4 regions of the Paenibacillus sp. FSL H7-0943 genome follow, and region 4 is predicted to be linked to each of the others. Evidence: predicted binding sites of a transcription regulator. Region 4 holds the regulator's gene; each other region holds the start of a gene.
The links. The regulator Rex, encoded in region 4, represses fermentation and respiration genes when NADH is low (regulators of the CRP and FNR family bind a similar motif). The targets are predictions, from matches to a motif close to TTGTGAAATATTTCACAA.
Positions count from the first base shown of each region.

Region 1: NSQ55_RS28585 (formate/nitrite transporter family protein) is a predicted target of Rex. The motif match lies at 4,487-4,504, and genes of this name have one in related genera.
Region 2: NSQ55_RS03810 (flavocytochrome c) is a predicted target of Rex. The motif match lies at 2,512-2,529, and genes of this name have one in related genera.
Region 3: NSQ55_RS01135 (phosphoketolase family protein) is a predicted target of Rex. The motif match lies at 5,167-5,184, and genes of this name have one in related genera.

Region 1 covers NZ_CP150148.1:6,518,752-6,526,600, reverse strand. Annotated here, with positions in the region: gene NSQ55_RS28595 (formate--tetrahydrofolate ligase) at 1-1,399, shown strand, start outside; gene NSQ55_RS28590 (FAD-dependent oxidoreductase) at 1,735-3,099, shown strand; gene NSQ55_RS28585 (formate/nitrite transporter family protein) at 4,608-5,435, shown strand; gene NSQ55_RS28580 (MFS transporter) at 5,896-7,116, shown strand; gene NSQ55_RS28575 (GNAT family N-acetyltransferase) at 7,161-7,691, shown strand; gene NSQ55_RS28570 (MOSC domain-containing protein) at 7,672-7,849, shown strand, end outside.
Region 2 covers NZ_CP150148.1:864,476-872,324, forward strand. Annotated here, with positions in the region: gene gnpA (1,3-beta-galactosyl-N-acetylhexosamine phosphorylase) at 1-693, shown strand, start outside; gene NSQ55_RS03810 (flavocytochrome c) at 777-2,300, opposite strand; gene NSQ55_RS03815 (hypothetical protein) at 2,784-3,671, shown strand; gene NSQ55_RS03820 (aminoglycoside phosphotransferase family protein) at 3,724-4,593, shown strand; gene NSQ55_RS03825 (glycosyltransferase family 39 protein) at 5,266-6,822, shown strand; gene NSQ55_RS03830 (hypothetical protein) at 6,854-7,102, shown strand; gene yaaA (peroxide stress protein YaaA) at 7,199-7,849, shown strand, end outside.
Region 3 covers NZ_CP150148.1:231,939-239,787, forward strand. Annotated here, with positions in the region: gene NSQ55_RS01105 (saccharopine dehydrogenase) at 1-197, opposite strand, end outside; gene NSQ55_RS01110 (metalloregulator ArsR/SmtB family transcription factor) at 292-612, opposite strand; gene NSQ55_RS01115 (solute carrier family 23 protein) at 941-2,293, opposite strand; gene guaD (guanine deaminase) at 2,332-3,696, opposite strand; gene NSQ55_RS01125 (hypothetical protein) at 4,008-4,196, shown strand; gene NSQ55_RS01130 (GntR family transcriptional regulator) at 4,284-5,006, shown strand; gene NSQ55_RS01135 (phosphoketolase family protein) at 5,301-7,682, shown strand; gene NSQ55_RS01140 (ABC transporter ATP-binding protein) at 7,841-7,849, shown strand, end outside.
Region 4 covers NZ_CP150148.1:4,634,486-4,642,334, reverse strand. Annotated here, with positions in the region: gene dinG (ATP-dependent DNA helicase DinG) at 1-2,722, shown strand, start outside; gene NSQ55_RS20305 (redox-sensing transcriptional repressor Rex) at 2,853-3,506, shown strand; gene NSQ55_RS20300 (amidohydrolase) at 3,493-4,794, shown strand; gene NSQ55_RS20295 (DUF5590 domain-containing protein) at 4,967-5,485, shown strand; gene NSQ55_RS20290 (hypothetical protein) at 5,896-6,438, shown strand; gene NSQ55_RS20285 (AAA family ATPase) at 6,431-7,849, shown strand, end outside.

The sequences.
Region 1 (7,849 bases), 1.9 Mb from region 4:
TGCTTTACGTGAGCCTTCGCTTGGGCCTTGCTTAGGGATGAAGGGCGGTGCAACAGGCGGCGGGAAGTCGCAGATTGTTCCGGCTGATGAGATTAATTTGCACTTTACCGGTGACATTCATGCGGTAACTTCTGCGCATAATTTATTGTCCGCAATGATTGACAATCATATCTTCCAAGGCAATGAGCTGGGACTGGATCCGCAGCGTATCGTTTGGAAACGTGTCATGGATATGAACGACCGCAGCCTGCGCAGTATTGTGACTGGGCTCGGGGACGGAAATGGAGCGGTACGGGAAAGTGGCTTTCAGATTACAACGGCTTCTGAGATTATGGCTGTGTTATGCTTATGCGATAACCTTATTGATCTCAAGAAGCGTTTAAACCGTATTCTGATTGGTTATGACCAAGAGGGACAACCGGTAACAGCCGAGCAAATCGGGGCCGTTGAAGCGATGACAGCGCTGCTTAAGGAAGCAGTTAAGCCAAACTTGGTACAGACTCTGGAAGGTACGCCTGTTATTGTACACGGGGGGCCGTTTGCGAATATCGCTCATGGCTGCAGCAGTGTTATTGGCACTCGTTATGCCCTTAAGCTGGGAGATGTTGTAGTCACCGAAGCAGGCTTCGGAGCGGATCTTGGTGCAGAGAAATTCATGGATATCAAATGCCAACAGGCTGGGTTAACCCCTTCTGCTGCTGTTCTTGTCGTAACTGTTAAGTCCTTAAAATATAACGGTGGTGTGCCTAAAGGCGAGCTTCTAACCGAGAATCGGACGGCGCTGCGCGCGGGATTGGTGAACTTAGAACGTCATGTAGAGAATCTCGGTAAATTTGGAGTCCCTGTTTTAGTTGCCATAAATCATTTTGAAGGGGACAGTGAGGGCGAGATTAATGATGTACTGGAGGCCTGCCGCAATTTAAACGTGCCGGCTGCGATCTCAAAAGTATGGGCGGAAGGTAGTGCAGGTGGACAGGAGCTGGCTTCTGAACTGAACAAGCTCTTGGACAATAGTGGCCCGAGCCAGTTTGCTCCTCTGTATGAGAAGGATCTCGACATTTCATCCAAAATCAACAAAATTGTCCGTGAGATCTACCGCGGGGCAGAAGTGAACTTTTCTCCGGCGGCTAAGCGGAGTCTGGCGGTTATCGAGCGGCTTGGGCTAAATGATCTTCAAGTATGTTTGGCGAAGACGCCTTATTCCTTCTCCGACCAGCCTAGACTCCTCGGAGCACCGGAAGGCTTTACGATTGGTGTCCGAGATATTACCCTTTCGCTTGGTGCAGGTTTTGCGGTAGTTATTACAGGCAATATCGTTACGATGCCAGGTCTGCCAGCTAAGCCAGCCGCTGAGGGACTATGGATGGATGAGGACGGAGAGATTCACGGTTTGGTGTAAAAGTTTTTTAATCAAAGGCTTCTCCTTGTTGGTATTAGAGGGGAAGCCTTTTTTTATGCTTCCTTTGGATTCCTGCAAATGCGGATCATAATGTACCTCCCACGTGGCAAAGCTAACGGAGTCGCATTCGGCAGCAGTGGCGGAAAAAAACTTAAAATTGTGAACAATATGAGGATATAGGTAAAAAAGACTTGTAATGTGATAAATATCACAATATAATCAGTTTATAAAGTGAAATAAATCACAACTAGCCCATTGTTGATCAGATTCCATCATTGATCGGTCATGCAAGTCAAATATATAACCCGATTGTCCATTTGAAGGAGGAAGAAATAATGAAAGTAGCTGTCATTGGATGTACCCATGCCGGAACCGCCGCAATTGTAAATACTGCCCAGCTTTACCCGGATGCCGAGATTACTGTATATGAGCGTAATGATAATATTTCCTTCTTATCCTGTGGAATTGCCTTGTATGTAGGTGGAGTGGTTAAAGACCCAGAGGGGCTATTCTATTCTTCACCAGAAAAGCTTGCAGAGCTTGGCGTAAAGACCAATATGCGTCATGAAGTAACTGCAGTGGATACGAAGTCCAAAACATTGCGTGTACGCAATCTGGAGACAGGCCACGAGTTCGCTGACACCTACGATAAGCTGATTATGACTACAGGTTCATGGCCGATTGTGCCGAAGCTTGAAGGATTTGAACTCGAGGGGATTTTACTTTCCAAGAACTATGATCATTCCAACACTATTATAGAAAAAGCTAAACAAGCGAATAAAATCACCGTCGTCGGCGCTGGATATATCGGCGTTGAACTGGTGGAAGCTTTTCAAATGAATGGCAAGCAAGTTACGCTAATTGATGGTGAAGATCGCATTCTGAGTAAATATCTGGACCAAGAATTTACTGCACCGATCGAACAATCTTTTCAGGATCATGGGATTAAATTGGCACTGAATGAGAAGGTCAGCTCTTTTGCAGGCAAAGACGGTAAGGTAACAAAGGTTATTACAAGCAAAGGTGAGCATGAGACAGATCTGGTCATTCTCTGCATTGGTTTCCGTCCTAATACTGAACTCTTAAAAGGTCAAGTCGATATGCTGCCTAATGGTGCCATTGTAGTCAATAACTATATGCAGACTAGCTGCCCGGATGTATATGCCGCTGGCGACAGCTGTGCGATTCATTACAACCCTACAGGCAAACACGCCTATATCCCACTGGCAACCAATGCCGTACGGATGGGAACCTTAGTTGCGCGCAACTTGGTAACAGAGACCATTCCTTATATGGGTACACAAGGAACTTCGGGCATTAAGATTTATGAAGACAATATCGCTGCAACAGGGCTTACTGAAGAAGGAGCTAAGGCTGAAGGAATGGACGTAGAAACCGCCATGATTATTGATAACTACCGTCCAGAATTTATGCCCACCTTTGAGCAGGTTCAGTTAAAAGTAGTGTTTGATCGCGCCACACGCCGTATTCTCGGGGCTCAAATTATGTCCAAGATGGATCTGACGCAATCGATCAACACAGTGTCTGTATGTATTCAAAATCATATGACAATCGACCAACTAGCCTTTATCGATTTCTTCTTCCAACCGCATTACAACAAACCTTGGAACTTCCTGAATACAGTAGGTCTTCAAGCGCTGCCGACAACAGTACCAAGCAAAGAGGCTGTAACGGTTTAAAAAGAAACGATTGTTTCTGAGTGATTTATCGACGGAAAAGACAACCTTATAAAGCTAGAAAAGCAGCGATTCTCCTGTAACGGGAGGATTGCTGCTTTTTTTGTTAGGTGCAGAATGATTAGCTGCTTGGGTAGATGCAATCCAATGGCTTCGGTGATGGTAGCGAGCCAAATGTGCTCAAAAGCTACGAATAGGGTCAACTGAGTCCGATCGTGCCGAGTCATCGCCCCCTGCAGAAGCTTTCTGACTCAGGAGCTCTGTATAAGGTCATCTGAGTCCGATCGTGCTGAGTCATCGCCCTCCGCAGAAGCTTTCGGACTCAGAAGCCGCTAATTAGCAAATAATCGCCGTTTGAGCGTGGTTTCGGACTCCAATGCAGCTATTACATAGAATGAGGTACAACTAGTGTGTTTTTCGTGCCAATAGCGACTATGGGGTCCTATAGCGAGCCAAATGTGCTCAAAAGCTACATATAAGGTCAACTGAGTCCGATCGTGCTGAGTCACCGCCCTCCGCAGAATTTATCGGACTCATAAGCCGCTATATAGCAATTAATCACCTTTTGAGCGTGGTTTCGGACTCCAATGCAGCTATTACATAGAATGAGTTACAACTAGTGTGTTTTTCGTGCTAATAGCGACCATGGGGTCCGATAGCAAGCCAAATGTGCTCGAAAGTTACGACTAGGGTCAACTGTGTCCGATCGTGCTGAGTCATCGCCCCCCGCAGAAGCTTTCGGACTCAGAAGCTGCTAATTAGCAAATAATCGCCGTTTGAGCGTGGTTTCGGGCTCCAATGCAGCTAATACATAGAATGAGTTACAACTAGTGTGTTTTTCGTGCCAATAGCGACTATGGGGGCCTATAGCGAGCCAAATGTGCTCAAAAGCTACGAATAGGGTCAACTGAGTCCGATCGTGCTGAATCATCGCCCTCTGCAGAATTTTTCGGACTCAGAAGCCGCTATATAGCAAATAATCGCCGTTTGAGTGTGATTTCGGACTCCAGTGCAGCTATTACATAGAATGAGGTACAACTAGTGTGTTTTTGGTGCTAATAGCGACTATGGGGTCCGATAGCGAGCCAAATGTGCTCAAAAGCTACGAATAAGGTTATCTGAGTCCGATGTCCGGGTGTGGGCCAAATATGCTCAAAAGCTACGATTAGAGTCATCCGAGTCCGATAGAATGCCGATAGTGAAGTATGACGATAGTGAGGTATGACTACAGTGAGGTATAGCTACAGTGAGATCTTGCTGCATATAAGGACAACTGTGTCCGATAGCTGCTGCGTACGCTCAAATGTAATCCAACGAAACAAGATATGCTGGCTTAGCCGGTCATACACAAACTTCTATTTGTGCACAGGTCGCAGTAAATTTGACATGTCAGTGAAAACTTTCACTTAGTTTTCTCAAAGTGATAATTATCACGTTAATGTGTTTTACGACACGCTACAATGGTCATAAAGGAACAAATTTGAAGTAAATAGATGAAGGGGATAGGAACCATGGCTTATAGCAAACCGCAGCAAATTGCCGAAGTAACTGTAGAGAACGGCATAAAAAAAGCTCATAATCCGCTAAGTACCGTACTTATTCTGGGCTTTTTGGGAGGAGCGTTTATTGCGCTCGGGTTTTTATTAGATATTCGCGTCATTGCTGGCGCACCACAGGAATGGGGTTCCATTGCTAACTTTATCGGAGCCGCAGTTTTCCCCGTTGGGCTGATCATGGTACTCCTTGCAGGTGGAGAACTGCTGACAGGGAATATGATGGCCGTGCCGCTCGCTTTTATGGCTAAGAAGATTTCTTTCTGGGAAGTTGTGAAGAATCTTTTGCTCATTACGATTAGTAATCTGGCAGGGGCATTATTTGTAGCTTATTTCTTCGGTCATGTGGTGGGTTTAACTTCAGAGGGTGTGTATTTAGAAAAATTGGTGGATATGGCTGGTCATAAAATCGATGCAGAATTCTTTCCGGCATTTGTTTCGGGTATCGGCTGTAACTGGCTCGTTGCGCTGGCCGTATGGCTCTCTTATGGAGCAGATAACTTCAGCGGCAAAATCCTTGGTATTTGGTTCCCGACGATGGCCTTTGTTGCGATCGGATTCCAGCACGTTGTAGCTAACATGTTCCTAATTCCAGCAGCTATTTTTGAAGGTTACTATTCATGGGGGCAATACTTCACTAACTTTGTTCCCGTCTGGCTCGGAAATCTAACGGGTGGGGCAATATTTGTCGCAGCTGCCTATTGGATGGCATACTTGCGTAAAGCACCTACGGCTATTCAATCCGTAGATAGCATGTCCGGCAGCAGTGTCAAAAAACACGCTTAAGCTCGTCTTATAGAGCACTCCATAGAACATTCAAGGTCTGCCTTATTGGTGGCGTTAATGTTTTAGGGGTGCTTTTTGTTATGTAGACACAAAAAAATCCGCCGTGATATATCCGCGCTCGGGGGAACGAAATCGGATCACGGCGAATTTTGAAGGGGGAGTGTTTCTAGGCTCTATTACCCCGTCTTTCTAAAAGCGAATCAGTTTCTTCTTGTTTAGTTTGCTTTACGGACGACAGCCACGGCTTTAAAATAAGAATAGATATTAGAACTAGGGAGGACTGCGGACGTGAACCCCAAGGAAGACGGGATATTTCATGCGATATGTGCGTCTTATCCTCTAGATTTCATGCGTACTTTATCACGATAAAACGTCAATGTGTATGCTTGCTCATAGCCCTGTTTTGGGATGATACTGGATGAATTAATGACACATATATAACAGGGGATGTACACTACTTATGAAGTTTTTACAGGCATATCCAAAAGAAGTGAAAATATTTCTAATTGCCAGCCTAATTAACGCAACAGGTAGTGCGCTGATGTGGCCGCTCGTTACGATGTATGTATTTGATGAGCTTGGACGCAGCATGTCAGATGCTGGACTGGTGATTCTTATTCAATCGGTTGGTGGGATCGTGGGTCAACTACTCGGGGGCTCACTCTATCATAAGGTAGGCGTTAACCGGCTGATTGTCGGAGCGCTCGCCATGAATGCTTTGGCACTGTTCACCTTGCCGGCAGCTAGTAACAACTGGACGTTATTTATGGTAGCAATGGGACTGGTAGGATTATTTAATTCCTTATCATTACCTGCCATTCAGGCATTTATCGGCTTTCGTTTCACGAAGCAGCGTGGTGAGCTGTTTAATGTTATTTATGTCGCCAATAATATTGGTGTAGCACTGGGGACGGCATTAAGCGGGTTTTTGGCCGATATTTCCTATATGCTAAGCTTTGTAATGAATGGTGTAACTTCGGCGGTATTTGCGGGTTTCTTTTTTATATATCTGAAGAAAATCGGTGGAGAACCTGCGCATGAGGTAATGGGGCATCAGAAGAATGAACCAGAGAAACAATCCACGTGGAAGCTAATGGGGCATACTCGTATTTATCTTTATATGGGGATCGGTTCTTTGTTCCTGCTTCTCGGTAACTCTATCTGGAATACAGGGGTATCTCCGTTCATTATTTCAGAGGGCTGGCCTAAGAAAACTTATGGTTTTCTCTGGACACTGAACGGTATTTTGATTTTTGCAGCTCAGCCATTGGTAACAATGATTAAGCGCTGGTTCGCGTCTACCTCAACGGCGCAAATGACTGCAAGTGCCCTGTTTTATTTGGGTGGCTATGCGTTTCTTTTGTGGATGCCTAATTATCCTGGCTTAGTGCTCGGAATGGTGCTTGCTACACTGGGAGAAATGCTGATTTCTCCAGCGATGCCATCCTTTATCTCGGATCATGCGGGGCGCAGCGCACCGTTTTATTTGGGACTAAGCGGAGGGATTGGTGCAGTCGGGAGAGTCATTGGCCCTTACTTCATGGGCAGACTGTATGATAGTGGTGGTTTGGCACCAACAGCCTGGCTGGCCTGTGCGATGGCGCTGCTGTCTGTAGGATTTTTCGTCATCCATGCTTTATTCAATCGTAAAGGCCATTCGTTAGAGCGGTCCCTAGGATAACTATATGAATTCTATAGAGGTGCAAGGCAAGGGGTGTACATCTTATGAAACAAATCAACAAGGCAAGGTTAACTATTAGACCATCAGAGATTAAAGACGTGCGAGAACTGATTGATCTGGACCATCTGATTTGGACAGAGGATACTAGCCCGGGACCTATGTTGTGGCGCTCACAAGAAGATTTCTTACTGAATGCTCCCCCGGGATCACAGCTCGTAGCGCTGCAAGATGACAAGCTATGTGGATATGTCGGGTTTGGCTGCCCTAGTAGAATGGAGAGCAACCGGCATGTGTGCGAGGTTAATATTGCTGTTCATCCGAACTATCAACGTTTAGGCATCGGCCGGCAGCTCATGGAAGCCATTAAGGAACACGCTGCGGCGCATGCTATTCGTAAACTTCGCCTGCGTGTATTATCCTGCAATGAATCAGCGATTTCTTTTTACAGGGAATGCGGTTTTATGGAAGAGGGGCGTCTGCGGGAGGAGTTTTATCTTGGCGGCCGTTATGTGGATGAGATATTTATGAGCTGCATGCTGACAGGAGGAAATGGATATGGAGATCGTCTCGCTTAATGTCGGTCGGCCGGTGACGGTGGATTATCGGGGAAAACCTTTGGAGACCGGAATTTATAAAACGCCTGTAGATGGATCAGTTCAGCTACATACCAATGGATTTGTTGGAGATGGCCAGGCAGATCTTAAACATCATGGAGGTCCTGACAAGGCGGTAT
Region 2 (7,849 bases), 3.1 Mb from region 4:
CAGTTCATTGATTTTGAAGATATCCGTAAGGGAGTATTACAAGAGTGTGATGTAGTGATCAATGCCGGCTCGGCAGGTTCAGCATGGAGTGGTGGAGAATACTGGAGTGACCATAAGTGCGTGGACTTACTGACAGAATGGGTTTATGAGGGCGGTACTTTTATAGGTATCAATCAGCCTTCGGCGCTTGATGGTTATGACAGCTTTTTCAGAATGGCACATGTGCTTGGTCTGGATGAGGATACAGGCTCCAAGGTAGCTCATGGAAGATGGACATTTGAGGCTAGAGATGAGCAAGGTTTAGTGCCTGAAGGAGCCAGCATAACACCTAAAAATAACATCTATCTTACGGATGGCTCAGCAGCGGTATTGTGTGAAAAGAGTGGGATGATAACATTGTCCACCCATGCCTTTGGTAAAGGAACGGGGATCTACCTGCCTTCTTTCACCTTAAGCTTTGAAAATACAAGATTGCTGTTAAATGTGATCCGTTTTGCCGGCAATGAGTTAAAGGAAACAAAGTATATTACGGATAATTTATATACAGAGTGTGCTTATTATCCAGAAAGTAAAATACTCGTCGTGATTAACAATAGCGACCAGCTTCAAAAAACTACGATCGATACGGAATATGGACAACAAACCCTGGAATTAGATCCGTTTGATACTATTATCCGAACTATTGGCGATTAATCCCATTAAAAAAGCTCAAGCCAGCGGCTAACTTGCCGATGCTTGAGCTTTTTGCTGTGAGGCCTATAGTATCTGTTATCTACTTATTTTGCTTTTATGAATTCAGCAGATTTGATCCCAGCTTGACGACCAAAAATAATGATTTCTGCAACAGAGTTGCCGCCAATCCGGTTTTGTCCGTGTAAGCCGCCTGTAACTTCGCCTGCCGCAAACAGACCAGGGATAGCTTCACCATCTTTATTTAGAACCTCTGTGTTCGTATTGATCTTCACGCCACCCATGGTGTAGTGAATCCCAGGAGCAATTTTAATAGCGTAGAAAGGACCAGTGGACAGGTCATTGTCCATTCCTGTAGTTCTGCCAAATTCGGCATCCTTTTTATTCTTAACGGCGCTGTTCCAAGTATCAAGCGTTGTTGCCAGCTTATCCTCTGGAACACCGATTTCTTTGGCCAAAGCTTCGATGGAATCCGCCTGAATCACGAAGCCCATTTTGTCATATTGTTCAACAGCCTTCACACGGGATTTAACACCGGAATCAAAGACCAGCGTAGCTGCTTTTTCAGGTAGTGTATTGATGGAAGCTGTTACTTTATCACGGGTATCCAATTCATTGGTGAACCGTGTACCTTCACTGGAAACAAGGATAGCGCCTTCCCCACGAACAGCTTCGCCGATGAGGTAGGATTTTTCTTGCTGCACAGTCGGGTGAACTTGGATTTGATCCATATCGACGGTTGTGCCGCCGAGTTTCTCAATCATCTTGATGCCGTCCCCGGTACTGCCGATTTGGTTAGTAGTAACGTAGCCTTCCAAGTCAGGTCTTACTTCGGAGATCAAATCCATATTGGCACCGAATCCGCCAGTGGTTACAACGACAGCATCTGCCGTAATTGTTTTTTCCTCTGTTTGGTTAAAGAGGACCTTGACGCCATTTACTTTGCCATCTTTTTCAGTGATTTCTTTGACATCAGCATTCACGAAAAGTGGGATTTCTTTCTCTTGTACGTTTTTTACTAAACCTTTGACAAGGTATTGACCCACAGCAGAGCCATCTTCAGGACGGTGTGTACGTTTTTCGTTCATGCCGCCTGTAATGGTGATATTGTTCAAGCGGATTCCGATGGAATCCAGCCAATCGATCGCACTCGCGGAATTATCAACGAAGAAACGAAGCATTTCTTTGTCGTTAGTGTCATGGCCACCTTTTAATGACTCTTCATAAAATAAATCATTGCTGTCTTCAATGTTTTGTTCTTTTTGGAATTTCGTTTCAGAAGCGTTCATCCCCGAAGAGGATTTGGTTGTGTTCCCGCCGGCAACCGGCATTTTTTCCAAAATAACAGGGTTCATGCCTTTCTCTTTGGCCTCAAGCGCCGCGGACATTCCCGCACCACCCGCACCGACAATGATGATATCATATTTATCTTTTAATTGATCGAATGGTGTGTAGCTTGCTTCAGATGCCCCGGAGACGGCTTCAACTTCTTTTTTCTCGTTGTTATTACTCTTGCTCTCGTTCACCTTGTCGTTTCCATTACCGCAACCTGCGGTAACGAGCATGACAGAGAGGACGAGACTCAGAGCACCAGCTGCTTTCTTTTTCATTGTTAACCCTCCACTTTTATATTTCTCTATTAAGATGTACCAAAAGAACCCGACAAAAAAGAAAGGAAGTATCAGAGGGAGTTGGAAGTGGAGAAGCGCGCGCGTCGCTGTTGTTCTCCAAACTTCAAATCTTCTACGGTTACGTCCACAGTTTCCATCGTTATTCTCTTTAGTTCATCTTCTTATTAAGTATACCATCAATCATGATTATTAGTGAAAGTTTTCACAAATTATACAAGTCGTCTATTCTAACATAGGGTAACGAAATATTGAGCGGATTAGGCGGAAAATGGACCATAAACCATATAACTAGAAGATTTGGCGTGAGATTTTCTCACTGTAGAAGTGGTAACTGTCACGGATTAGTAAAGCGGTTTTTGTTCTTCTGGATTTTTAAATGGTAAAATGAGAGTATTGCCTACTAGTCAATCCGGAAAGACTAACATGAGACATAGGAACAAATTCTAATTAATAGGTGAGAATATGGAATTTAATAACGTAATAAAAGAAAAAGTAAAAGAAGATAACTATAAAGTGTTTGCTTTACTAAGCCGCTATTTGAATAATACCCCCGACTTTATTAACAAAGAAGAAATTGAAGAAATCGTAAACTGTGGTGTATCTTATGAATACGCTTTTGGTTTAATGCTGGCTGCTGCTTTTGGGATGGATACGGTTGATAATGTTGATGATAAGGAATTGTTCAACCAATATTTTAGCAATATGCTTCATAAGCTTGATGCAAATGAATATTATGACAATCCATATTATAAAAATATCAAGATACCAACTATAAAGATTAATAATAGTGAATTAAAATATGAAAAATATAAACCTTTTGAAGGTTTTGTTTGCAATGATATCATCCGGACAGAAGAGGGAAGACAAATTCCTCAGGTTGGTTTTTTTCAAACTGAATTCATGTTCCCGGCTGTCTTGGAGAATGAAAGAATCTGGATGACGATCACACCAAATGAAATAGAAACAATGAAAGAAGCTGTTCATAAAGCGTTTGGGAATGTTCTTACATTTGGGCTTGGACTTGGCTATTATGCTTATATGGTTTCTGAAAAAGTTAATGTTGAAAGCATAACGGTTGTTGAAAAAAATCAAGATGTCATTGATTTATTTAATAAATATGTACTGCCACAATTCAGTAATGCTCACAAGATCAGGCTTATCCAAGCAGATGCTTTCGAATATGCAGAACAACATATGTCTAAGGAAAAATATGATTTTGTATTTACGGATTTATGGCATGATGTTTCTGATGGAATGGATATGTATTTAAAAATGAAAAAGTTTGAAAAGGAAAGCCCGGATACTGTATTTATGTACTGGATAGAACAATCTATTTTATGTTATTTGTAATTTTGAGTTGCGTTAATCTGTTGTAGCTGACTCCGAAAGGAAGAACCCATTTTTGAAAACTCCTATATCTATCATAAATTGGCTAGAGCACAACGAAATCATAAACGACTTATTAAATCAGGAAGACAGCTTAACTGCGCATACAATGGATCAAGGATTTGAAGCTGAGGTCATGAGGATTAATTCTGATCAAGAGAGCTATGTACTGAAAACATGGAATAAGGAATCCAGACCGGATGTCCAGTTTCAATATCGTTTATTGGATGTTCTATCCGAACGAGGAGTAGCCGTCTCTAAACCAGTGGGCTGGGGAATCAATCCGGAGGGACATAAGGTGTTGTTAACAAGTTTTGACGGAACCCCTATTCATAAAATGAATACCAGGAAAATGAAGGAACTCGCAAGCCTATTAGCAAAAATACATAAAATTCGCGTTGAAGAGATTGGAAATATACAACTGCCAAAATACGATTTCATCGGCTACTTTTTCCCTGAAGCTAAAGAACAATCTGATATTTATAATGTATTGACTTCTCTGGTTGAGCAAACTCCAATGAAGCAAGACTGTATCATTCATGGGGATTTTCATATCGGAAATATAGTGGAGGATAAAGAGCGATATACCATAATCGATTGGACGAACGGCCAGTTGGGAGACTCTAGATATGATTTTGCCTGGTCACTTATTCTGCTGAAAATATATATCTCTGAGCGTTATGCTGATGTGTTCAGAACTGCTTATCTATTGGAAAATGATATGGATCAGGAAGAACTTGAGATCTTTGAAGCTTGGGCATGTCTACGGTGGATTTTGCTGAATAGAAGAGGTAGCACACCGAAAGGGCCTAATACAACGAAGAGAGTGAAAGGCTTAATCGCTAATAATCGGTTTTTAAAAAAGATGGATAGTAAATTGTTCTGATGTACGCAAGGATGGATGGATTTTCTGGGAGATTGGAAATGTAGTGTAACACCGTACATTATTACGTTATTAAATTATTTGTGGTATATTAAAGGTAGAAAAGACGTAAAATGCAAAGAGAGCCGTGCTGTAACACGACTCCCAAGGCAATAGCCGCTTTTAAGGGCGGTAGGCTTCAGCAAATAGGACACGACAGATAGACCGCATGCCTTTGTGAGTGGGCGGTCTATTTGCGTTTATTGGACAGCAGCGCTACGATAAGCGAACCAAAGGTTAGCATAAGCATCATTGCTTCAAACACTGTCACAAGGCATCCCTCCCTTCGGTGAGAGGTAGCCGACCGACCCTTTAAGCCTATTCTATTTGCTCCACCAGTATAGCATAATCGTTTGAAAGAGAATTAAGACTCTTGTCATAATACTCCCTAGGATTGGAGTAGTTTTCCATTTCCTCTCTTTGTCTCCGCAACTCTCTCCATTTTGAAACTTCCGTATCACATTTGCGATTTTTTGATTCCCAATTGTAGGACGTACCTCTCTTTCTAAATCTCTTCTTTGCGAATTCCCAAACATCCGATTTTCATTGGATTTTCAGTTTGGGTGTTTATAATGCTTTTTATGAATCGGGGCAGCGGATTGTAAAGGGCTTTCGATTGCGCAAAGGAGGTTTTCCATGATAAGAGGAATTCAAAAAACATTGTATCTCATACTTGCATTCTTTATCGGTCTTTTTATCGCATCCTCCTTTTTTATTAGGGCGAAATATAATTATTTCGTATATGGGGACACGCCAATTTTGGAGAGACAACAGCTGGGTCTTTTTATTCTAGTGATCGCAGTGGTGCTGGCATTAAGCGTTATTTTGTATAAAATGTGCCTGAAGCTTAATAAGTACAGTTGGAAAATAGTCATTCCAGCCACACTGCTGTTTTCTTTTGCAATCCAGATGGTGATTATCTTTCTGTTTCCACGCTTGCCGACGGATGATTCGCAGACAGTCCTTTCATTGGCACTCGACATGCTGTACAGGAATGATTATTCGTCGTTTGACACGAACGGCTATCTGCATATGTTTCCGTTTAATTTTTCGATCGTTTTATATTTAAAGACGTTGTTGTTGATCTTTCCGGATAATTATCTGGTAATCAAAATATTTAATATTCTGTTTACACTCTTAACCTCATTAATGATTTACATGCTGTATAAAGAGCTCAATTATAAGTCCAAGGATAAGGATTATGGCGTCCTCGTGTTTGCTGCAACCTATATCCCTTCATTGTTTATGAGTAATTTTATCTATAACGATGTGATCGCTACCGCCTTTCTGACAAGTGCTTTATATTTTGCCATAAGATTTATCAAAAGAAGGTCCATTAAGGATATTCTCTTCGCAGCTCTCTTACTGGCAATAGGCAACTATTTCCGCAGTATCGGTGTTATTTTTCTGATTACCGTGGTGGCGGGTCTTTTATTTAACATACGTTCTATCGGGGTGAAAAAGGTTTTTAGCGCTTTGTTTATCACGGCCATATTGTTTAATGTTCCCGGCTGGACGCAAAATGCTGTGCTGCAGGCGACGAATGTTGCAGATGAACCGATGAACGAAAATTCCGCACCTGTCTACATGTGGCTGAATATGGGGATCAATCTGGAGACGTTTGGGTTCTGGGACAACCGGGAGAGCTACGCTATCTATCAGCAGGATGCAAATTATAATAAGGCAGAAAGTACGGAGTTATTTAAAGAAGAAATCAGTAATAAACTCTCCGAGGCGGGCCTAAGTGACTTAGTGAAGATGTATTATAAAAAAATCGTTTGGACATGGACGGAAGGAACCTACCAGATGGAACGATATGGGCTCGGAAATGACGGATCATCCAGTAACGGGGGAAGAATGGGCTTTGTCATGGACCGTTATAGCTACACTAATGCTGCTACGGATTTGTTTAAGGCAGACTCCAATTATAGAAGTGGAATGTTGTGGCTGCTGTATGTTCTGAATTTTCTGATGTATGTATTTATACTCGTTCGCTTAATGGGTGGAATAAGAGCCAAAAGATTTGAAGAGACCTCTTTGATTCTTGTAGTGCTGGGCTTTATCGGATTCTATCTTTTATGGGAGATCAAGTCCCGGTATATTTACCCGGTGTATCCGCTGCTGATCGTATTATCCTATATGGGTTTTAAGGACGTATACGATTATATGTTAAAAAGATATTTTCCACGTTAACTATGTTCGCTCGGAAAGAGGGGATTCAAAGATGCGGATCAAGCGATATTTCGCTTTGCTCATAGCAGTGCTAAGTTGTTCCATGGTGCTCGTCTCCTGCGATGTTATTACCGCACAGAAGATAACGAGTACTGACTCCGGGTCAAGAGCGAACGGGGGACAGGGCTTCACTGGCGGGCGGGGTAAAGATGGGGGCGGATCTCCCGGCATGAATGGTGGGACAAGGAGAAACGGCAACCCAGGTACAGATAGCGGTGGCGCACAAGGTGGACGGCAGTGAACAAATTTCATGAACTTGCCCCAAGCCTACGAAGATTAAGTGTGATAGGATAAGGTTACATTTAAATTCCCCGCGGGGGGAAGAAAAGGGAGCAACATGAGAATCATTATATCGCCTGCCAAGAAGATGAAGATGGATACGGATTTCTTGGATTGCCGCCAGATGCCGCAATTCATAAACGAGTCGCAGACTCTTCTGGCCTTATTACAAAAGTTGAATTATGAAGAAGCCAAATCGTTATGGAAATGCAATGATGCCATCGCCACGCTGAATGTGGAACGGATTCGGGATATGGATGTAACACGGGATCTTACACCGGCTATCTTTTCTTATGAGGGTATCCAGTACCAGTACATGGCACCAGGGGTACTTCAAATGGAGGAGCTGGAATATCTTCAGCAGCATTTACGGATATTATCAGGGTTCTATGGAATCGTCCGGCCATTTGACGGCGTTGTTCCGTACAGGCTGGAGATGCAGGCAAAGCTTAGCGGACCTGGTTTCAAGTCTATCTACGAGTTCTGGAACAGGAAGCTGGCAGATCAGCTGTTTTCGGAGACTGACATCATTCTGAATCTGGCCTCTAAGGAATACAGCAAGTGCATCTCCCCTTACATTGGCGGGAATGTTCGAATGGTTAGTTGTGTATTCGGGCAGGAGATCGGCGGTAAGGTAGTAGAGAGAGCGACCCTGGTCAAGATGGCCAGAGGTGAAATGGTACGCTTCATGGCTGAGCGGCAAATCAGC
Region 3 (7,849 bases), 2.5 Mb from region 4:
ACATAAAGCAGTGGATCATCCGCATTATTATCAACTATGACTGTTTGTACCCGTGTGGACTCAAAAGGTGCTGCTTTTTGCGGTGACCTTCCTCCCAATATAATCTCGAGATCGGGATGTCGATCGTGTAATATTTGAGCAATTTGTCTGCCGACGGCACCGTATCCTCCTACAATAAGTACCTTTTTCCTATGCATATCTGCAACCTCCGTTTAAATGTTTATATGTTTAAGTTATTTAACATATCGCTTAAAAAAATAGGAATGACAAGTGCTAGTCAGGTTAATGGCATTAGCACTGGCATTCCTCTTCAACGAAATGGACAAGTTGTTTCATAAGCGCTATCGCTTCGTCAAACTCAAGTCTGTAGAACATTTCCGTGCCCTTCTTCTGAACCTTAAGCAGCCCTGCTTGCCGTAATATTTTCAGATGATGAGAGACTGTAGGCCGGGACATGGGGATATGCTCTGCAATTTGGCTCACATTCATACTCTCTTTGTCGATCAGCAATGCAATGATTTGCTGACGAATAGGATCTCCCAAGCCTTGGAAATAGGGGCTTAAATTCTCGAAAATATGAATCGCCTTCTGATTACTATTAGATTCGTTCATAACTCCCTCCGTTATAATGTTTAATTGTTTAAACGTATCATAATATATTTCAGGGAATAATTCAATGCGTTGATAATCTCCGTTATTTTGGAGGAATCCTAGTTTATTAAATATAATCAAGGGACATATGGATATTTGTATTAAAATTGTGAGGTCATATGGTAAGGCGGTTTTATGGATGAACTCAAGTAAAAAGTAATCATGTCCTTAAACAAAAGACACCTCGATGGGTGTCTTTTGTTTAAGGAATTCCAGAAGGTAGCATACAAAGCTCGGCTTATTCGCGGGGATAAAAAAGGATCAATAAGAGGCTGCTCCTTTTTATGTTCTATTTTCCACTAGGTAATAATTTATTCAATAATATTGCTGCCAATGAAGCAGCTAGGATAGGTGAGCCTAATAAATACTGTACGAATGTAGGCAAAGAGTTCAAGTAGTCACCAGGAATGAGTACCAAAGCCAAGGTGATGATCATTGGTAAGGCAATAATGTACATTTCTTTTTCGCCGATGGTTACATTTTTCATTACTTGCACACCATTAATTGCGATGATGCCGCAGATGATGGCGAAGACGCCGCCGATTACAGCGGATGGAATGGAAGAGATCAAAGCGGCGAGTTTACCGGAACAACCAAAGAGGACAAACCATCCTCCTACAGCGAGAAAAACCCGGCGGCTGGCAACACCTGTAATGGAGATGATCCCTGCATTAGTTGAATAACCTGTAACAGGAGTCGAACCGAGCACAGAAGCAATAAGACAGCCAATTCCTTCTCCAATTACGCCGCGGTTAATATTTTTGTCTGTCAAAGGTTTATTGATTACATTGCTGACCGCAAACCATGTGCCTGTTGTTTCAGCCAGCAGCACGATATAAATAATAACCATGGTGATAATAGCTGAAAAGTTGAAGGAAAAGCCGAAATCAACAAAAGCGATCCGCGGCATGCTAAACCACTTGGCACTACTTATCGCTGAGAAATCTAAAACGCCCATAATATTAGCGGAAATACATCCGACTACTAACGCCATCATTACGGAAAGAATTCGGAAGACAGATCCTTTATTACGGAACAAAGTACCGAGAACCACAAAAATAAGCAGTGTAGCACCTGAAATAAGGGCTAATAATACATTTTGATTAATTGAAGCGCCGGAGGCTCCGTAGATATTATCTCTGATCGCAACAGGCAATAAAGATAGACCTACAATGAAAATGATTGTGCCACCTACGATAGGCGGAATAAAGTTTTTAACGATTTTATTAAAAATCCCCGCATAACCCAAAATAATAACCAGGATAGCCCCGATTAAGCTGGCACCTAACACGGAGCTCCAACCGAGCTCTCCGCCACCACTAGCTGCATAAATACTGACGATCGCACCCAGCGGAACATAAGAAGGACCTTGAGCGATAGGCAGCTTCATACAGAAATAGGTTTGCACAATCGTTGCAAGTCCTGCGGCAATAAAGGTGGATTGGATTAACGCGCTGGACTGATTGGGCTGTAAGCCGATTAACATCGCAATAAGGAATGGCACTACATAGACATCCATAGCCAATACATGTTGAAAGCCGAGAATGACGGATTTACTAAATGAAACTTTTTCATCGGGTAGGACAGTTAGTAGCTGTGATTCCAAATGTGCTTGCTCTTGTACGTTTACTTGTGTTTTCACTCCGATGCCCACCTTAAGTTTTCTAGTTTAATTAATCTTTAACGCGAATGAACTTTTTCACCCTGTACCCAGACTTCACGGATATTTTCAGGTCTAGCCAGGTACATTATCTTTTGAAAAATATCTTGCAAATCTTCACTCTCATCAAAGACGGGCAATTTCGCCGAGGGTACTTTCGTATCGATTATTTGAACATCCCATGCATAACCTTCTAGTAACCGGCCGATAGGTAAGCTTAAGCTTTCTCCGCCGCCAGCGGTAGCAAGATAAAAGGATTCATGGATCGTAATTCGTGATCCCGGTACTCCGCGGTTTTGTGCAGAAAGTGAGGGATTCACACCATCCTCCAGCATTCTTGAAGACATTACGGCTTGTCTAATGTTATCGAAGAGACTAGGTGAAAAACCTCCGGAAATATCAGAGCCTAAACCAATCTCAACGCCTTTGGCATGGAAGTCAGCGATCGGAATGACACTATTGGCAAAATACGCGTTGGATATCGGACAATGCGCAATAGCTGTTCCTGTCTCTGCAAACAAATTCACATCATCTTCATCTAAAAAATTACAATGAGCCATGACAGATTTATCACTGAGCAGACCAAAATCATGCAAGGCAAAAGCATCGTTCTTTTGGAATCGTTCTTGCACATAACCGTGCGCCCAATCACTTTCACTGCAGTGCGATTGCACATACGTATCATATTTAGCGGCAAGTTCTCCCAAGCCTTGTAAAGCCTCATTAGTGCAGCTTGGAATGAACCTTGGTGTCACTACTGGATAAACGCCTTGTTTAGTAGATTTAGCGAGTTCTTGTACAGCTAGTATAAATTCTTCCGTATCCACTAGTGCGGTGTGGGTGTCGGAGTCACGATAATTCTCAGGATTTCCCTGTGGATCGTCCATAACCACTTTTCCAACGAGTCCACGTTGCCCTTTTTCCGCACATATTTTAGCCAATAATAGACTGGCCTCTTTATGCACCGTTGCAAAATAAAGTGCTGTAGTTGTTCCGTTTGCGAGCAAAGTGCCAACCACGTCATCGTAGACTTTTTTTGCAAAAGTCAGATCTGAGAATTTAGACTCCAGTGGGAAGGTATAAGTATTTAGCCAATCATAGAGCGGGATATCTAATGCAGTTCCAGATTGAGCCCATTGTGGCGCGTGGACATGCAGATCGATAAAGCCGGGCAAAAAATACTGGCCTTCGGCTAATACATGAAAATTGTCCTGACCTTGATAAGCATCAAGCAAGGGTTGATAGTCGGCGTGCTCCGGTGCAACGATCATTTCTATCATCCCATCCGAATTGATACAGAAGAGATGATCCTTTAAAATTTGAATTTCTTTTGGGGATAGGCTAGAAAATGAAGTGCCTAGGAATATTTGCATATAATTTCTCATGATTTCCGCCTTAATGTTCGTCTTTTGGTGTGCATTCGTTATTATAATCCGTGAAAAAGGATAAGTCCAGACCAAAAGTCGAATAAAGGCGTAATTGACGGATAGGAGGAGCTGAGGAATTGAAAGCGAATATGACACATAGACGTCACGTTCGCTAGGCTAGAATACAGAAAAAGATAGAGGGAAGTAAAAAATGCAGGTGTGCTTCGATTCCTTTACGGTTATAGGAAATGAATGCGGTTACTATCTTGTGATATAATAGATGAAATCGATCAATAGTTTGAGAAAATTGGATTAGGAGTGTTGCCTGGATGAGAAGATACAACATTTGGCGCCCGTTGATGTTAATTATTGTTGCTGTACTTACAAAAAGCTTGGTCACTAACCTATGTATTTTGTTTGGTATGCAGGCTGAATCAGCAAGTAGTATGGGGACGCTGGGCATGGTCATTGCGGGTTTAGTGATGTACAATCGCATGACTAATCGCCGACGTAAATAAGCTGGCCGGATAGATTATAAACGTCTGGTTATTATGTTATAGTAAAGATTGAAATAAAACTTGTATCGACCTGAAAAGGAGTACTTCATGACACAGTTTGTCTACAAACAAATTATTGATGACTTAAAAATGAAAATTTTTGCTGGGCAGTTTCCCGATATGAAATTACCGGATGAACGAACGCTTAGTGAAACTTATCAAGTGAGTCGTAGTTCTATTAAAAGTGCTCTGACTAAAATGGCAAATGCCGGCATTATTTTTAAAAAGCGTGGCTCAGGGACATTTATAAATCCTTTATACATAAAAAATGAATCTATTTTTAACTACGAAGGCTCTAATTTAGGTGTCACCGACAATTTTCAAATGAATGGGAAGAAGCCAAAGATTAAAGTTTTGAAATTTGAGGTCATTCCACCAACGGAAGAACTACAGCGGGATCTGTTTTTAGGCCCTCATGATTTTGTTTACAAAATCATTCGCTTACGTCTTTTTGATGATGAACCCTTTATGATTGAAACAGGTTATATCCCAATCAAAATTGTACAGAATTTAAATCAGACCATTATTGAAGGATCTATCTTTAATTATTTGGAGGATTCACGAAATCTGGCGGTAACCAAATCCTTTTTATCGATATCCGCAGAACCCTCTGAGGCTACGGATCAAGAGCTGCTGCATTTGCAGGCAAATGAGCCAGTAAGCATTATGGAAGGGATTTTCTTTTTAGATAATGGCACGCCATTTGAATTCTCCCATATGCGCTTCCACTATAAATACTTAAAATTTAATACCTTTGTGTCCGTTCATTAAAAGTAAGACTGGGGAATTTTTCTCGGTCTTATTTTTTTTATTTTGCGCAAAATAGATGAAGGACAAGTAGTAAATATCCCCCGCAAACTCCAGCCCATATTTTTACATATATATTAATATTGACTTATTTTTACTGACAATTGACACCGTTTTTCATACTATGTTCATATTTTCACAAAATTGGACCGTATCATTTGTTGAAAAGGTTGAATTAATTTTTCGCGGCGGTATGATGTACTTGTGGAAGAAATTACGGCAATGTAGACACAGAAAAAATTTTGGGGAGTGGAAGAAATGGTATTATCCATGGATGTTGATTACTCATCAAAAACTTATTTAGAGAAGCTTGATGCATACTGGCGCGCAACTAACTACATCTCTGTAGGTCAACTGTATTTGAAAGATAATCCGTTGTTAAGAGAACCGCTGAAAGAAGCAGACGTAAAGATTAAGCCCATTGGACACTGGGGAACTATTCCTGGCCAGAACTTTATTTATGCCCATTTGAATCGGGTCATTACTAAATATGATTTGAATATGTTCTATATCGAGGGCCCTGGTCATGGCGGTCAGGTCATGGTTTCGAACTCCTATCTCGATGGTAGCTATACTGAAATTTATCCGGAAATCACACAAGATATCCCAGGCCTGAAGAAATTGTTCAAACAATTCTCTTTCCCAGGTGGAGTTGCTTCCCATGCTGCCCCTGAAACACCTGGATCGATCCACGAAGGTGGCGAATTAGGTTATTCTCTATCCCATGGTGTAGGTGCAATTCTGGATAATCCAGATTTGATCTCCGCTGTTGTTATTGGTGATGGAGAGGCTGAAACTGGCCCATTAGCGGCTTCATGGTTCTCCAACCGGTTCATCAATCCAGTTACTGATGGTGCAGTTCTGCCGATCTTGCACTTAAATGGTTTCAAAATCAGTAACCCAACGATTCTGTCTCGTCAATCCAAAGAAGAAATTACTGCATACTTTAAAGGTATGGGTTGGGAACCGTTCTTCGTTGAAGGCGAAAATCCTGATCTAATGCATCCGGAAATGGCTAAGGTGCTTGATACCATCGTTGAAAGAATTGAAGCGATTCAAAAGAATGCACGTGACAACAATGACCTTACGCGTCCGGTTTGGCCAATGTTGGTCTTCCGTTCTCCTAAGGGCTGGACGGGTCCAAAGCAATGGGATGGTGTTCCGAATGAGAACTCTTTCCGTGCCCATCAGGTGCCGATTCCAGTGGATCAAAAGAATATGAAGCATGCTCCAGCGTTATTGGAGTGGATGAACAGCTATAGACCAGAAGAATTATTTGATGACAATGGTCGTCTGAACGCTGAACTTGCTGAGATTCTGCCAACTGGCGACAGACGTATGGGAATGAACCCAGTTACTAATGCTGGCAACCAAATTAAAGATCTAAACTTACCGAATTTCCGTAAGTTCGCACTTGATAATTCCAAACCAGGTGAAGTAATAGCACAAGATATGGCCGTTCTGGGTAAATACATGAAAGATGTTATCTCTCTGAACGAAGAGAACCGCAATTTCAGAATTTTCGGACCGGATGAAACAATGTCCAATCGTCTGGGACCTGTCTTTGAAGTGACGAAACGTCAATGGTTGGATCAAGTGATTGAGCCGAATGATGAATTCCTAGCTTCTTATGGCCGTGTTATCGATTCCCAATTGTCTGAACATCAGGCAGAAGGTTTGCTTGAAGGTTACGTATTGACAGGTCGCCATGGTTTCTTTGCAAGCTATGAAGCTTTCTTGCGTGTCGTGGATTCGATGATTACTCAACATTTCAAATGGCTGCGTAAAGCAACAGATCAAAGCTGGCGTGCGGATATTCCATCATTGAATGTGGTAGCAACTTCAACTGTATTCCAACAAGACCACAATGGTTACACTCACCAAGATCCAGGTTTGCTAGGTCACTTGGCTGATAAAAAACCAGAATTTATCCGTGAGTATTTGCCGGCTGATGCCAACTCCTTGCTGGCTGTCTTTGACACCGTCTTAAATGACCGTCAAAAAATTAACTTGATTGTTTCTTCCAAACATCCTCGTCCACAATGGTTCAGTGCGGATGAAGCACAAGAGCTGGTGGATAAAGGACTGAAGATTATTGACTGGGCAAGCACCGATCAAGGTGGAGAGCCTGATGTTGTCTTTGCTTCTGCAGGTACAGAACCAACTATCGAAAGCTTGGCTGCCATCTCTATCCTGCATGAAAAACTGCCGAACCTTAAGATTAGATATATCAATGTGGTAGACTTGTTGAAACTGAGAAGTCAAAAATTAGATCCGCGTGGCTTATCTGACGAAGAGTTTGATCAATTTTTCACAAAAGATAAACCAGTTATCTTTGCTTTCCACGGATATGAAGGTCTGATTAAAGACTTGTTCTTTGATCGCCATAACCATAACCTGCACGTACACGGATACCGCGAGAATGGCGATATCACAACACCATTCGATATGCGCGTATTGAATCAAATGGACCGCTTTGACTTGGCGAAGGAAGCTGTTCTGAGCTTACCTAATGCTAACGACTATAAAGCGATCGCAGATGAAATGGATGCTATCGTTAAGAAACATCACCAATTCATTCGTGAAGAGGGTATTGATTTGCCAGAAGTAGAGAACTGGGTATGGAAAGCTTTGAAATAAGCGTATAGCCAACCATAGGAAGTAATACAAAAAGACACCTTTAGAGGTGTCTTTTTATTTGTTCAAGTAACCATACAAAACAATTATAATCATTTTTTCATCTTTACCACTGTAAATATATGTGAGTAAATAGGTGGGTAAAGAAAGGGGAGAAATGTATGACATCT
Region 4 (7,849 bases):
TCCTCCTTTTATAACAGGTCTGACGGGGATTACCGAAGATGATGTTAAGGATGCGCCTGAGCTGGATGAGATGATGATGGAGCTTGTTCCGCTCTTGGATGATGTTGTGCTTGTAGGGCATAATGTCGCTTTCGACTTCCATTTTTTACAAAATGCTTTAGATCGTTGTGGTTATTTGCCATTTCAAGGGCGGATTTTGGATACGATTGATTTTCTGAAAATTTGCTTTCCTTCGCTCACATCTTATCAACTAGGCTCTGTCAGTGCTCATTTTGGAGTGACACATGATCGTCCGCATCAGGCAGATAGTGATGCACTTGCGACTGCTTTAGTGCTGTTGAAATGTCTTGAGGAGCTCTACGAGCTGCCGCTGCTTACGATCCAGAGACTCTGTGAGCTGTTTACCGAAGAGGATAGTGATCTGGGCTGGTACTTTGATGGTCTTCTGCGAGAGCGGGAAGCGGAGACGCTACAGCCCGAAGGTGATCTGACTTTCTATCGTCAATTAGCGCTTGCAGTAGGAGATTGGACGGAGTTAGCGCCACCTAGAGATGAGCATGCTGAGAATCCGCTAGCGAATTTATCTTTTACTGATTATATGGACGAAGTAACCAAACGACTTAAAGACACATTACCGCAGTATGAAAGCCGGGAAGCTCAGGATATTATGATCAATGAGGTGATGACGGCACTTGCCGAAGACAAACACCTACTGATCGAAGCGGGCACAGGAACCGGTAAATCGCTCGGTTATTTGTTGCCTGCCATATATCAAAGCGTTCGCACCAATGAAAAAGTCATGGTCAGCACTCATACCATTAATCTGCAGGACCAATTGCGCGAGCGGGATATCCCTTTGTTAACGCAGGTAGTTCCTTTTCCGTTTAAAGCTGCTATTTTTAAGGGAAGAGGGCATTATTTGTGTCTGCGTAAGTTTGAGCATAAAATTAATAAAAAGGACTTTATAAGCCCAAGGGAAGATGCGCTTACTGCAGCTCAGATGATTGTATGGCTCACTCAAAGTGAATCAGGGGATGATGAAGAGCTGAATTTAAGCGGCCGGGGCGGTGACTTCTGGGAGACGGTGGCAAGCGATACCGATTCCTGTCTGGGCCGTTCTTGTCCTTGGTTCCGCAAATGTTATTATCATAGGGCCAAGCATGAAGCTGGGATTGCTGACGTGGTTATTACGAACCACTCCAAGCTATTCGCAGATGTTAAGGCTGGGCACCAGCTGCTTCCGGCTTACGAGCATCTTGTCATTGATGAAGCACATCATTTAGAAGATGTGGCTGGTAAACATCTTGGCATGCATATGAAGCATTTCACTGTGGCACACACGTTATCGCGACTGTATAAAGATAGCCGAAACGGACAGCTTCCTGCTCTGCGTCAGATATTACAGTCGTCAGGCAGTGAAGAGGCTTCAGAATGGAGCGGAGTCATCGATCGGATCTACCCGGATCTGCTTACTGTCAAAGAAACCTGGGATGCACTCAGCGACAAGCTGTTCAGCCTATTGCCGGAACGCAGTGATGCAGGGGCAGGAGAAGCGGGACAACTGGTTATGCGGTTGCTTCCCGCCCGTAAGCCGAAGGATTGGGATGAATTGGTTGCGCTAGAGAACACTATGAATCTGACGTTAAGCGACATCATCCGTAAGGGTGATAAAATGCTTAACGAGATGCGTGACCAGGAAAGCCAATCCTCAGCAGACAGCCTTGTTACTGATATTAGCGGTTTATTTAAAGATTTGGCTTCCATACGTGAGCAAGTAAGATTCTTTATGGGGCTGAATGACGATAATGTAGTATATTGGCTGGAGGCAAATGGAAATTACCGCAGCAAATCACTACAGCTGTATGCCGTCCCTGTGGATGTTAGCAGCCAGCTTAAAGAGTTGTTCTTCGATAAGAAAAAAAGCATCGTGCTTACCTCGGCGACGCTATCTGTAGATAAATCTTTTCAATTTATGATTGATAATCTCGGACTTAACGAAGCTGTAGAAGAGGGACGTCTAATGACCTCACTCCTTCCATCTCCCTTTAAGTATCGCGAGCAGGCACTGCTAGTTATACCGCGTGATTTTCCTAGTGTGAAGGGGAGTGTGGGCGATGCTCGATTTGTCGATACACTCGTACAGTCATTATCGGAAGCTGCTAAAACAACACGTGGGCGGATGCTGGTTCTGTTTACTTCTTATAAAATGCTGCGTCAGGTATATGATCCGCTTAAAGAGGCTTTGGCCTCACAAGAGATTACGGTGCTTGGTCAAGGCGTGGAAGGTGGCAGCCGGAGCAAGCTGATCCGGCGCTTTCAGGACAGTGCAGCATCCGTATTGCTGGGGACGAGCAGCTTCTGGGAAGGTGTAGATATTCCAGGTGAAGCACTGACTTGCCTGGCCATCGTGAGACTTCCGTTTCAACCACCGAATCACCCGTTGGCGGAAGCGAAGTCGGAGTTATTGCAGGCCCAGAAGAAGAATCCGTTCATGAAATTATCTGTTCCTCAAGCGGTTATTCGTTTTAAGCAGGGATTCGGAAGACTGGTTCGCACGGCGCAGGATCGCGGAATAGTTATTGTTTATGATACAAGGGTTATTGAATCTCATTACGGGAAGTATTTCCTTTATTCATTGCCTGGTCCCAAAATGGAGCATATGCTTACTGATCAAATGGTCCCCCGCATAGCGGAATGGCTAGAGGATGGTGGCGCTTCTTAAAACGCTCGTCTTCAGTTTAGCTCCTCCTTATCCTTAAGGGCGGTGTGTTACAGTACCGTCCTTAATAAGGAGAGGTAGACGTTTGAATATGGATTTTCACAAGAACATTACTATTTTTAGGAGGAAAAATATGAAATCGGATAAAATATCAGAAGCCGTTGTTCGCAGACTGCCTGTGTACTTGCGTTTTTTGAATGATCTCCAGAATCGCGAAATATTAACAGTTTCCTCTCAGGAACTTGGACAAAAGCTTGATCTTAATCCCGCACAGATTCGTAAGGATTTAGCATATTTTGGTGACTTCGGCAGAAAAGGTATCGGCTATGATGTAACGTATCTTATTGAGAAAATCCGTCATATCCTGAAGCTGGATCAACAGCTTAATGTAGCTTTAGTTGGAGCAGGTAATCTCGGACATGCCTTGTCTAATTACAATGCATATCTCAAAGATACTATGAAAATCACGGCTATATTTGATTCGTACGCTCCTAAGGTTGGACGTAAGATCAACTCCCTTACTGTGCAACCGATGGATGAACTAGGCAGCACAATTCGTGAGCAAGGTATTCGCATTGCCATTATTACCGTACCTGATTCAGAAGCTCAAAATGTAGCAGATATCCTCATTTCTTCTGGGATTGAAGCGATTTTGAACTTTGCCCCTGTGATTCTGAAGACACCACCGAATATCCGGGTGCATGCAGCTGATTTTACAACTGATCTGCAAAGTCTTGCTTATTACTTGCGGGATGGAAAGGAAGAAAGTGAACATGAACAACAATAAAACGATAATTAAGGGCGGGTATTTTCTGACTCCGGGAACGGATGAGCCGGTTCTGAGTGGATATATGACTATTGAAGATGATTTAATCACTTACATAGGAAAAGAAGAGCCTCAGATGGAAGCTGGAGTGCAAGTGGTTGATGGCAGCCGTCTGCTGTTCATGCCTGGACTTGTAAACACACACGGTCATGCGGCGATGTCTTTGCTGCGTGGATATGGAGATGATTTAGCGCTACAAGTGTGGCTTCAGGAGAAGATGTGGCCAATGGAGGAAAAGTTCACCGGTGATGATGTATACTGGGGAACCTCCTTATCTGTATTGGAAATGCTGAAGGGTGGAACTACGACCTTCCTCGATATGTATGATCATATGGACCGAGTAGCCGAGGTAGCTGAGTTATCAGGTATCCGTTCCGTATTGATGCGTGGTGTGATCGGGTTATGTCCAGAGGATGTACAGAATCACAAGCTTGCGGAAGCGATTTCTTTTGCCCGTAACTGGCATGGAAAGGCTGACGGTAGAATTACTACTATGATCTCGCCACACGCCCCTTATACTTGCCCTCCTGACTTCCTGGTTAAGTTCGTGCAGGCAGCGCATGATCTGGATTTACCGATGCATACGCATATGTCCGAAACGAAACGTGAAGTGGAACAAAATGTGGCGGATTACGGGTTGCGTCCTGTAGCTCACTTAGAGAAGCTTGGAATGTTCACACGTCCCTCGATAGTTGCACATGGTGTTCATTTAAATGATGAAGAGATTGAGATCTTGGCTCGCCATAATGTGGGTGTATCTCATAATCCGGGCAGTAATTTGAAGCTGGCTAGCGGAGTGGCTCGGGTTACTGATCTTCTAAAAGCTGGTGTGAAGGTGTCTCTTGGCACGGATGGCGCGGCAAGCAACAATAACTTGGATATGTTTGAAGAGATGCGGCTTGCAGCTCTCATTCATAAGGGTGTCAGCGGTGATCCAACGGCTGTCCCTGCTCCAGAAGCTCTGCGTATGGCTACAGAATATGGCGCGCAGTCCATCTTTTTAAATAATGTAGGCAGACTTGCTGTAGGGATGAAAGCTGATTTCATTGCTATTGATATCGATCAGCCGCATTTGCTGCCACACACAGATCTGTTGTCTCATGCAGTTTACTCTGCTAGCGCTAAGGATGTTGAGCATGTGTGGGTGAATGGTAAACAGGTCATCAAGCATGGACAATGCTTAACCCTGGATGAGGAAGCTATCCGGCGTAAAGCGCAAGAAGTCTTCGAAGGTTTATTGAAGCGTTAAGTCTGGAGAATAACGAATAATTAATAGGCTGCGACTTTTTGCTTTTAGCAAAAGTTGCGGCCTTTTGTGCATTTTTAAGGCTGAGAAAGCTAGAAAATTATGAAATTTTGGATAAACACGCAGGTGTGTTATATAATCAAAAAAGATATATTACTAGAAAGGGAGCTGTACCTTGAAGAAAAGGAAAAAATGGATCCTCCTGGGGTCAGTTCTGATTCTGCTCCTGGGGTTTGGACTTATCCAGTTCTATGCCTATATTATGAAAGATCAATGGAACGAGCGTGATATCGCTAAGGATGTTGCCAAAACCAGAGCGGGTCTAACAGAGGTAACCAAAGCACAAAAATCGGTTTGGGATGAAAATGCAGTGTACTGGGTATTAACAGGGAAAAATGAAGCCGGGACTGCTCTTATGGTCTGGGTCCGCTTTACGGTAGATGGAAAATTTGCTGAAGGCGACGACGCAGTGTTTGCTGAGGAACTAAGTAAAGGAACCTCGGAAGCCCAAATACGCGGCATTATCAAAGCTGATCTTCCGGACATAACGATTGAACGCTTGCTGCCGGGAGTATATAACGGAGAGTATGCTTGGCAGCTTTTTTATAAACAAAGCGGTCGGTATTATTATCAATTTTATCGCTTTTCGGATGGGTCCCGAATGGGCGAAGGTTACAGTTTACCTAAAAGTTAAGCTGAACATAAGGAAATTAAGGGTGGCATAGTAAACAAGCGAACTTATTATAAGTTCGCTTGTTTACATTTATTTGATGTACAAAAGTGATATACTAAGTGATATACTGAATGGGTGGTTATCACCGAATATTCCCTTAAATTCACATACGAAAATAGGCCGATTGATTAAAAATCAAGGCCGATTTTGTCGAAAGTGAGGAATTTATTTGGTATTGATGGAAATATTTAAAAAATTAAATTTTAAATATATTCACATTTATTTTGAAATTAGTATATACACCTGTGATATACTACTACTTGTAATTAGAACAGCAATAAGAGACTTCAGTCTCTCTGATGAGCTCTCAAGTAGCTATAAATTATTATAATGAGCTTTATATTTTGTCATCTTTGAGAGGAGGACGTTTCTTGAAATTACGTCTTGTACCTGTGCTGATAACGTCTCTACTGTCGGCTACTCTATTGTTTGGTGGCTTCTTTTTGTATCGTCAGTTTGCAATGCAGGAACCACTTCAGAAGATTGTATCTCAATATGAGGGCGTCAATAATTCTCATATCAGTATTAACCGCAATGAGGTCACTTTGAAACTTGATCTCCAGCCAGGCACGAAATTACGTGAGCTGGTTCAGTACGTCTCCCAAGAAGGAAAATCGATGATTGATGGACGTACACTAAAACTTGATGTAGAACAGAACTCCAGTGAACTGCTGGATGAATACTGGGATAAAGCGATGTTCTCTGTAGCTGAAGCCATGGAGAGCCGTAAATATACACTTATACCCACAGAACTTGATGGACTCAAAGCGCAATATCCGCAATATAAAAATGTGATAGCCTCAACAGAAATTGACGACAATAATGTCTATGTAAGCTTGAGTAATGGAAAAGAAAGCAAATTTATTATTTTGCCGCGAAAACCTGCGACATTGGGGGTATGGAATAATGCCTAAATACCTTAAAGAAATTCTAATCGGATTTGTTCCTGTCTTGTTTATTTTTATGGCTTTTCTAGGCATTAATATATTCCCGATTGTAATTGCTGCTGGGATGCTCACGGCTTTACTTATCATTGCTCATTTAAGAGGCGGACTTGCGGTAAATGCAGGTGCCGGGAAGAAACGCAAGAAGGATGGACCTTCAAAGCTTACTTTTGAAGAAATTGGCGGGCAAGACAATGCAAAACAGGAGCTTCGTGAAGCGTTGGATTTTTTGATCCGGCATGAGGAAATCAGCAAATTCGGGATTCGGCCTTTGAAAGGGATTCTGCTTACAGGCCCTCCAGGAACAGGTAAGACCCTTATGGCTAGAGCAGCAGCACATTATACGAACTCTGTATTTGTGGCAGCATCAGGCAGTGAGTTTGTAGAAATGTACGTAGGTGTCGGTGCCGGCCGTATCCGCGATTTGTTTAAGGATGCCCGTACCCGCGCCCTTAAGGAAAACAAGCAAAGCGCTATTATTTTCATAGATGAAATTGACGTAATTGGCGGTAAGCGTGAGGGCGGACAGCAGCGAGAATATGATCAGACCTTGAATCAGCTGTTGACTGAGATGGACGGGATCTATAACAACGAAACACCACGCATTCTACTGGTAGCAGCCACTAACCGTAAAGAAATGCTTGATTCAGCATTGCTGCGTCCTGGCCGGTTTGACCGTCATATTCAAGTGGACATGCCTGATAAAAAAGGCCGCAGATCGATTCTCGAATTACATGCCAAAAATAAGCCGCTTCATGCCAATGTGAACCTCGATAAAATTTCCGAAGAAGCCTATGGTTTCTCCGGTGCTCAGCTCGAAAGTGTTATGAATGAGGCAGCAATTTATATGATGCGTGAGGAATTGACAGAGGTTGAGCAGCGGCATCTGTCGATGGCGATTGACAAGGTTATGATGGGGGAAAAAACGGACAGAGAAACAAACCACGAAGAGAAAAAGCGGGTGGCAATCCATGAATTGGGACATGCCATTATGGCTGAGCTGCTCCGTCCGGGAAGTGTCAGTCAGGTTACGCTGACTCCGCGGGGGCAAGCCCTTGGTTATGTACGTCACAATCCTCAACAAGAGCAGTATCTGTACACCAAAGATTATCTAGAAGATCAGATTATGATCGCACTTGGTGGAGCGGCTGCAGAAGAAATGTATTATGGCGGACGAAGCACAGGTTCGCGTGGCGATTTTGATCAGGCCCTGAATATTGTCGAAACCATGATGAAATCCGGATTGACTTCGTTGGGTATCGCCAAGCTGGAAATGGTTACCACTGAAGAACTTATGAAGGAAAACAGTAAAATATTGGATGAATTGATGGTACGTACTCACGACCACCTTGAAAAGCAACGAAATGTATTTGATTACTCC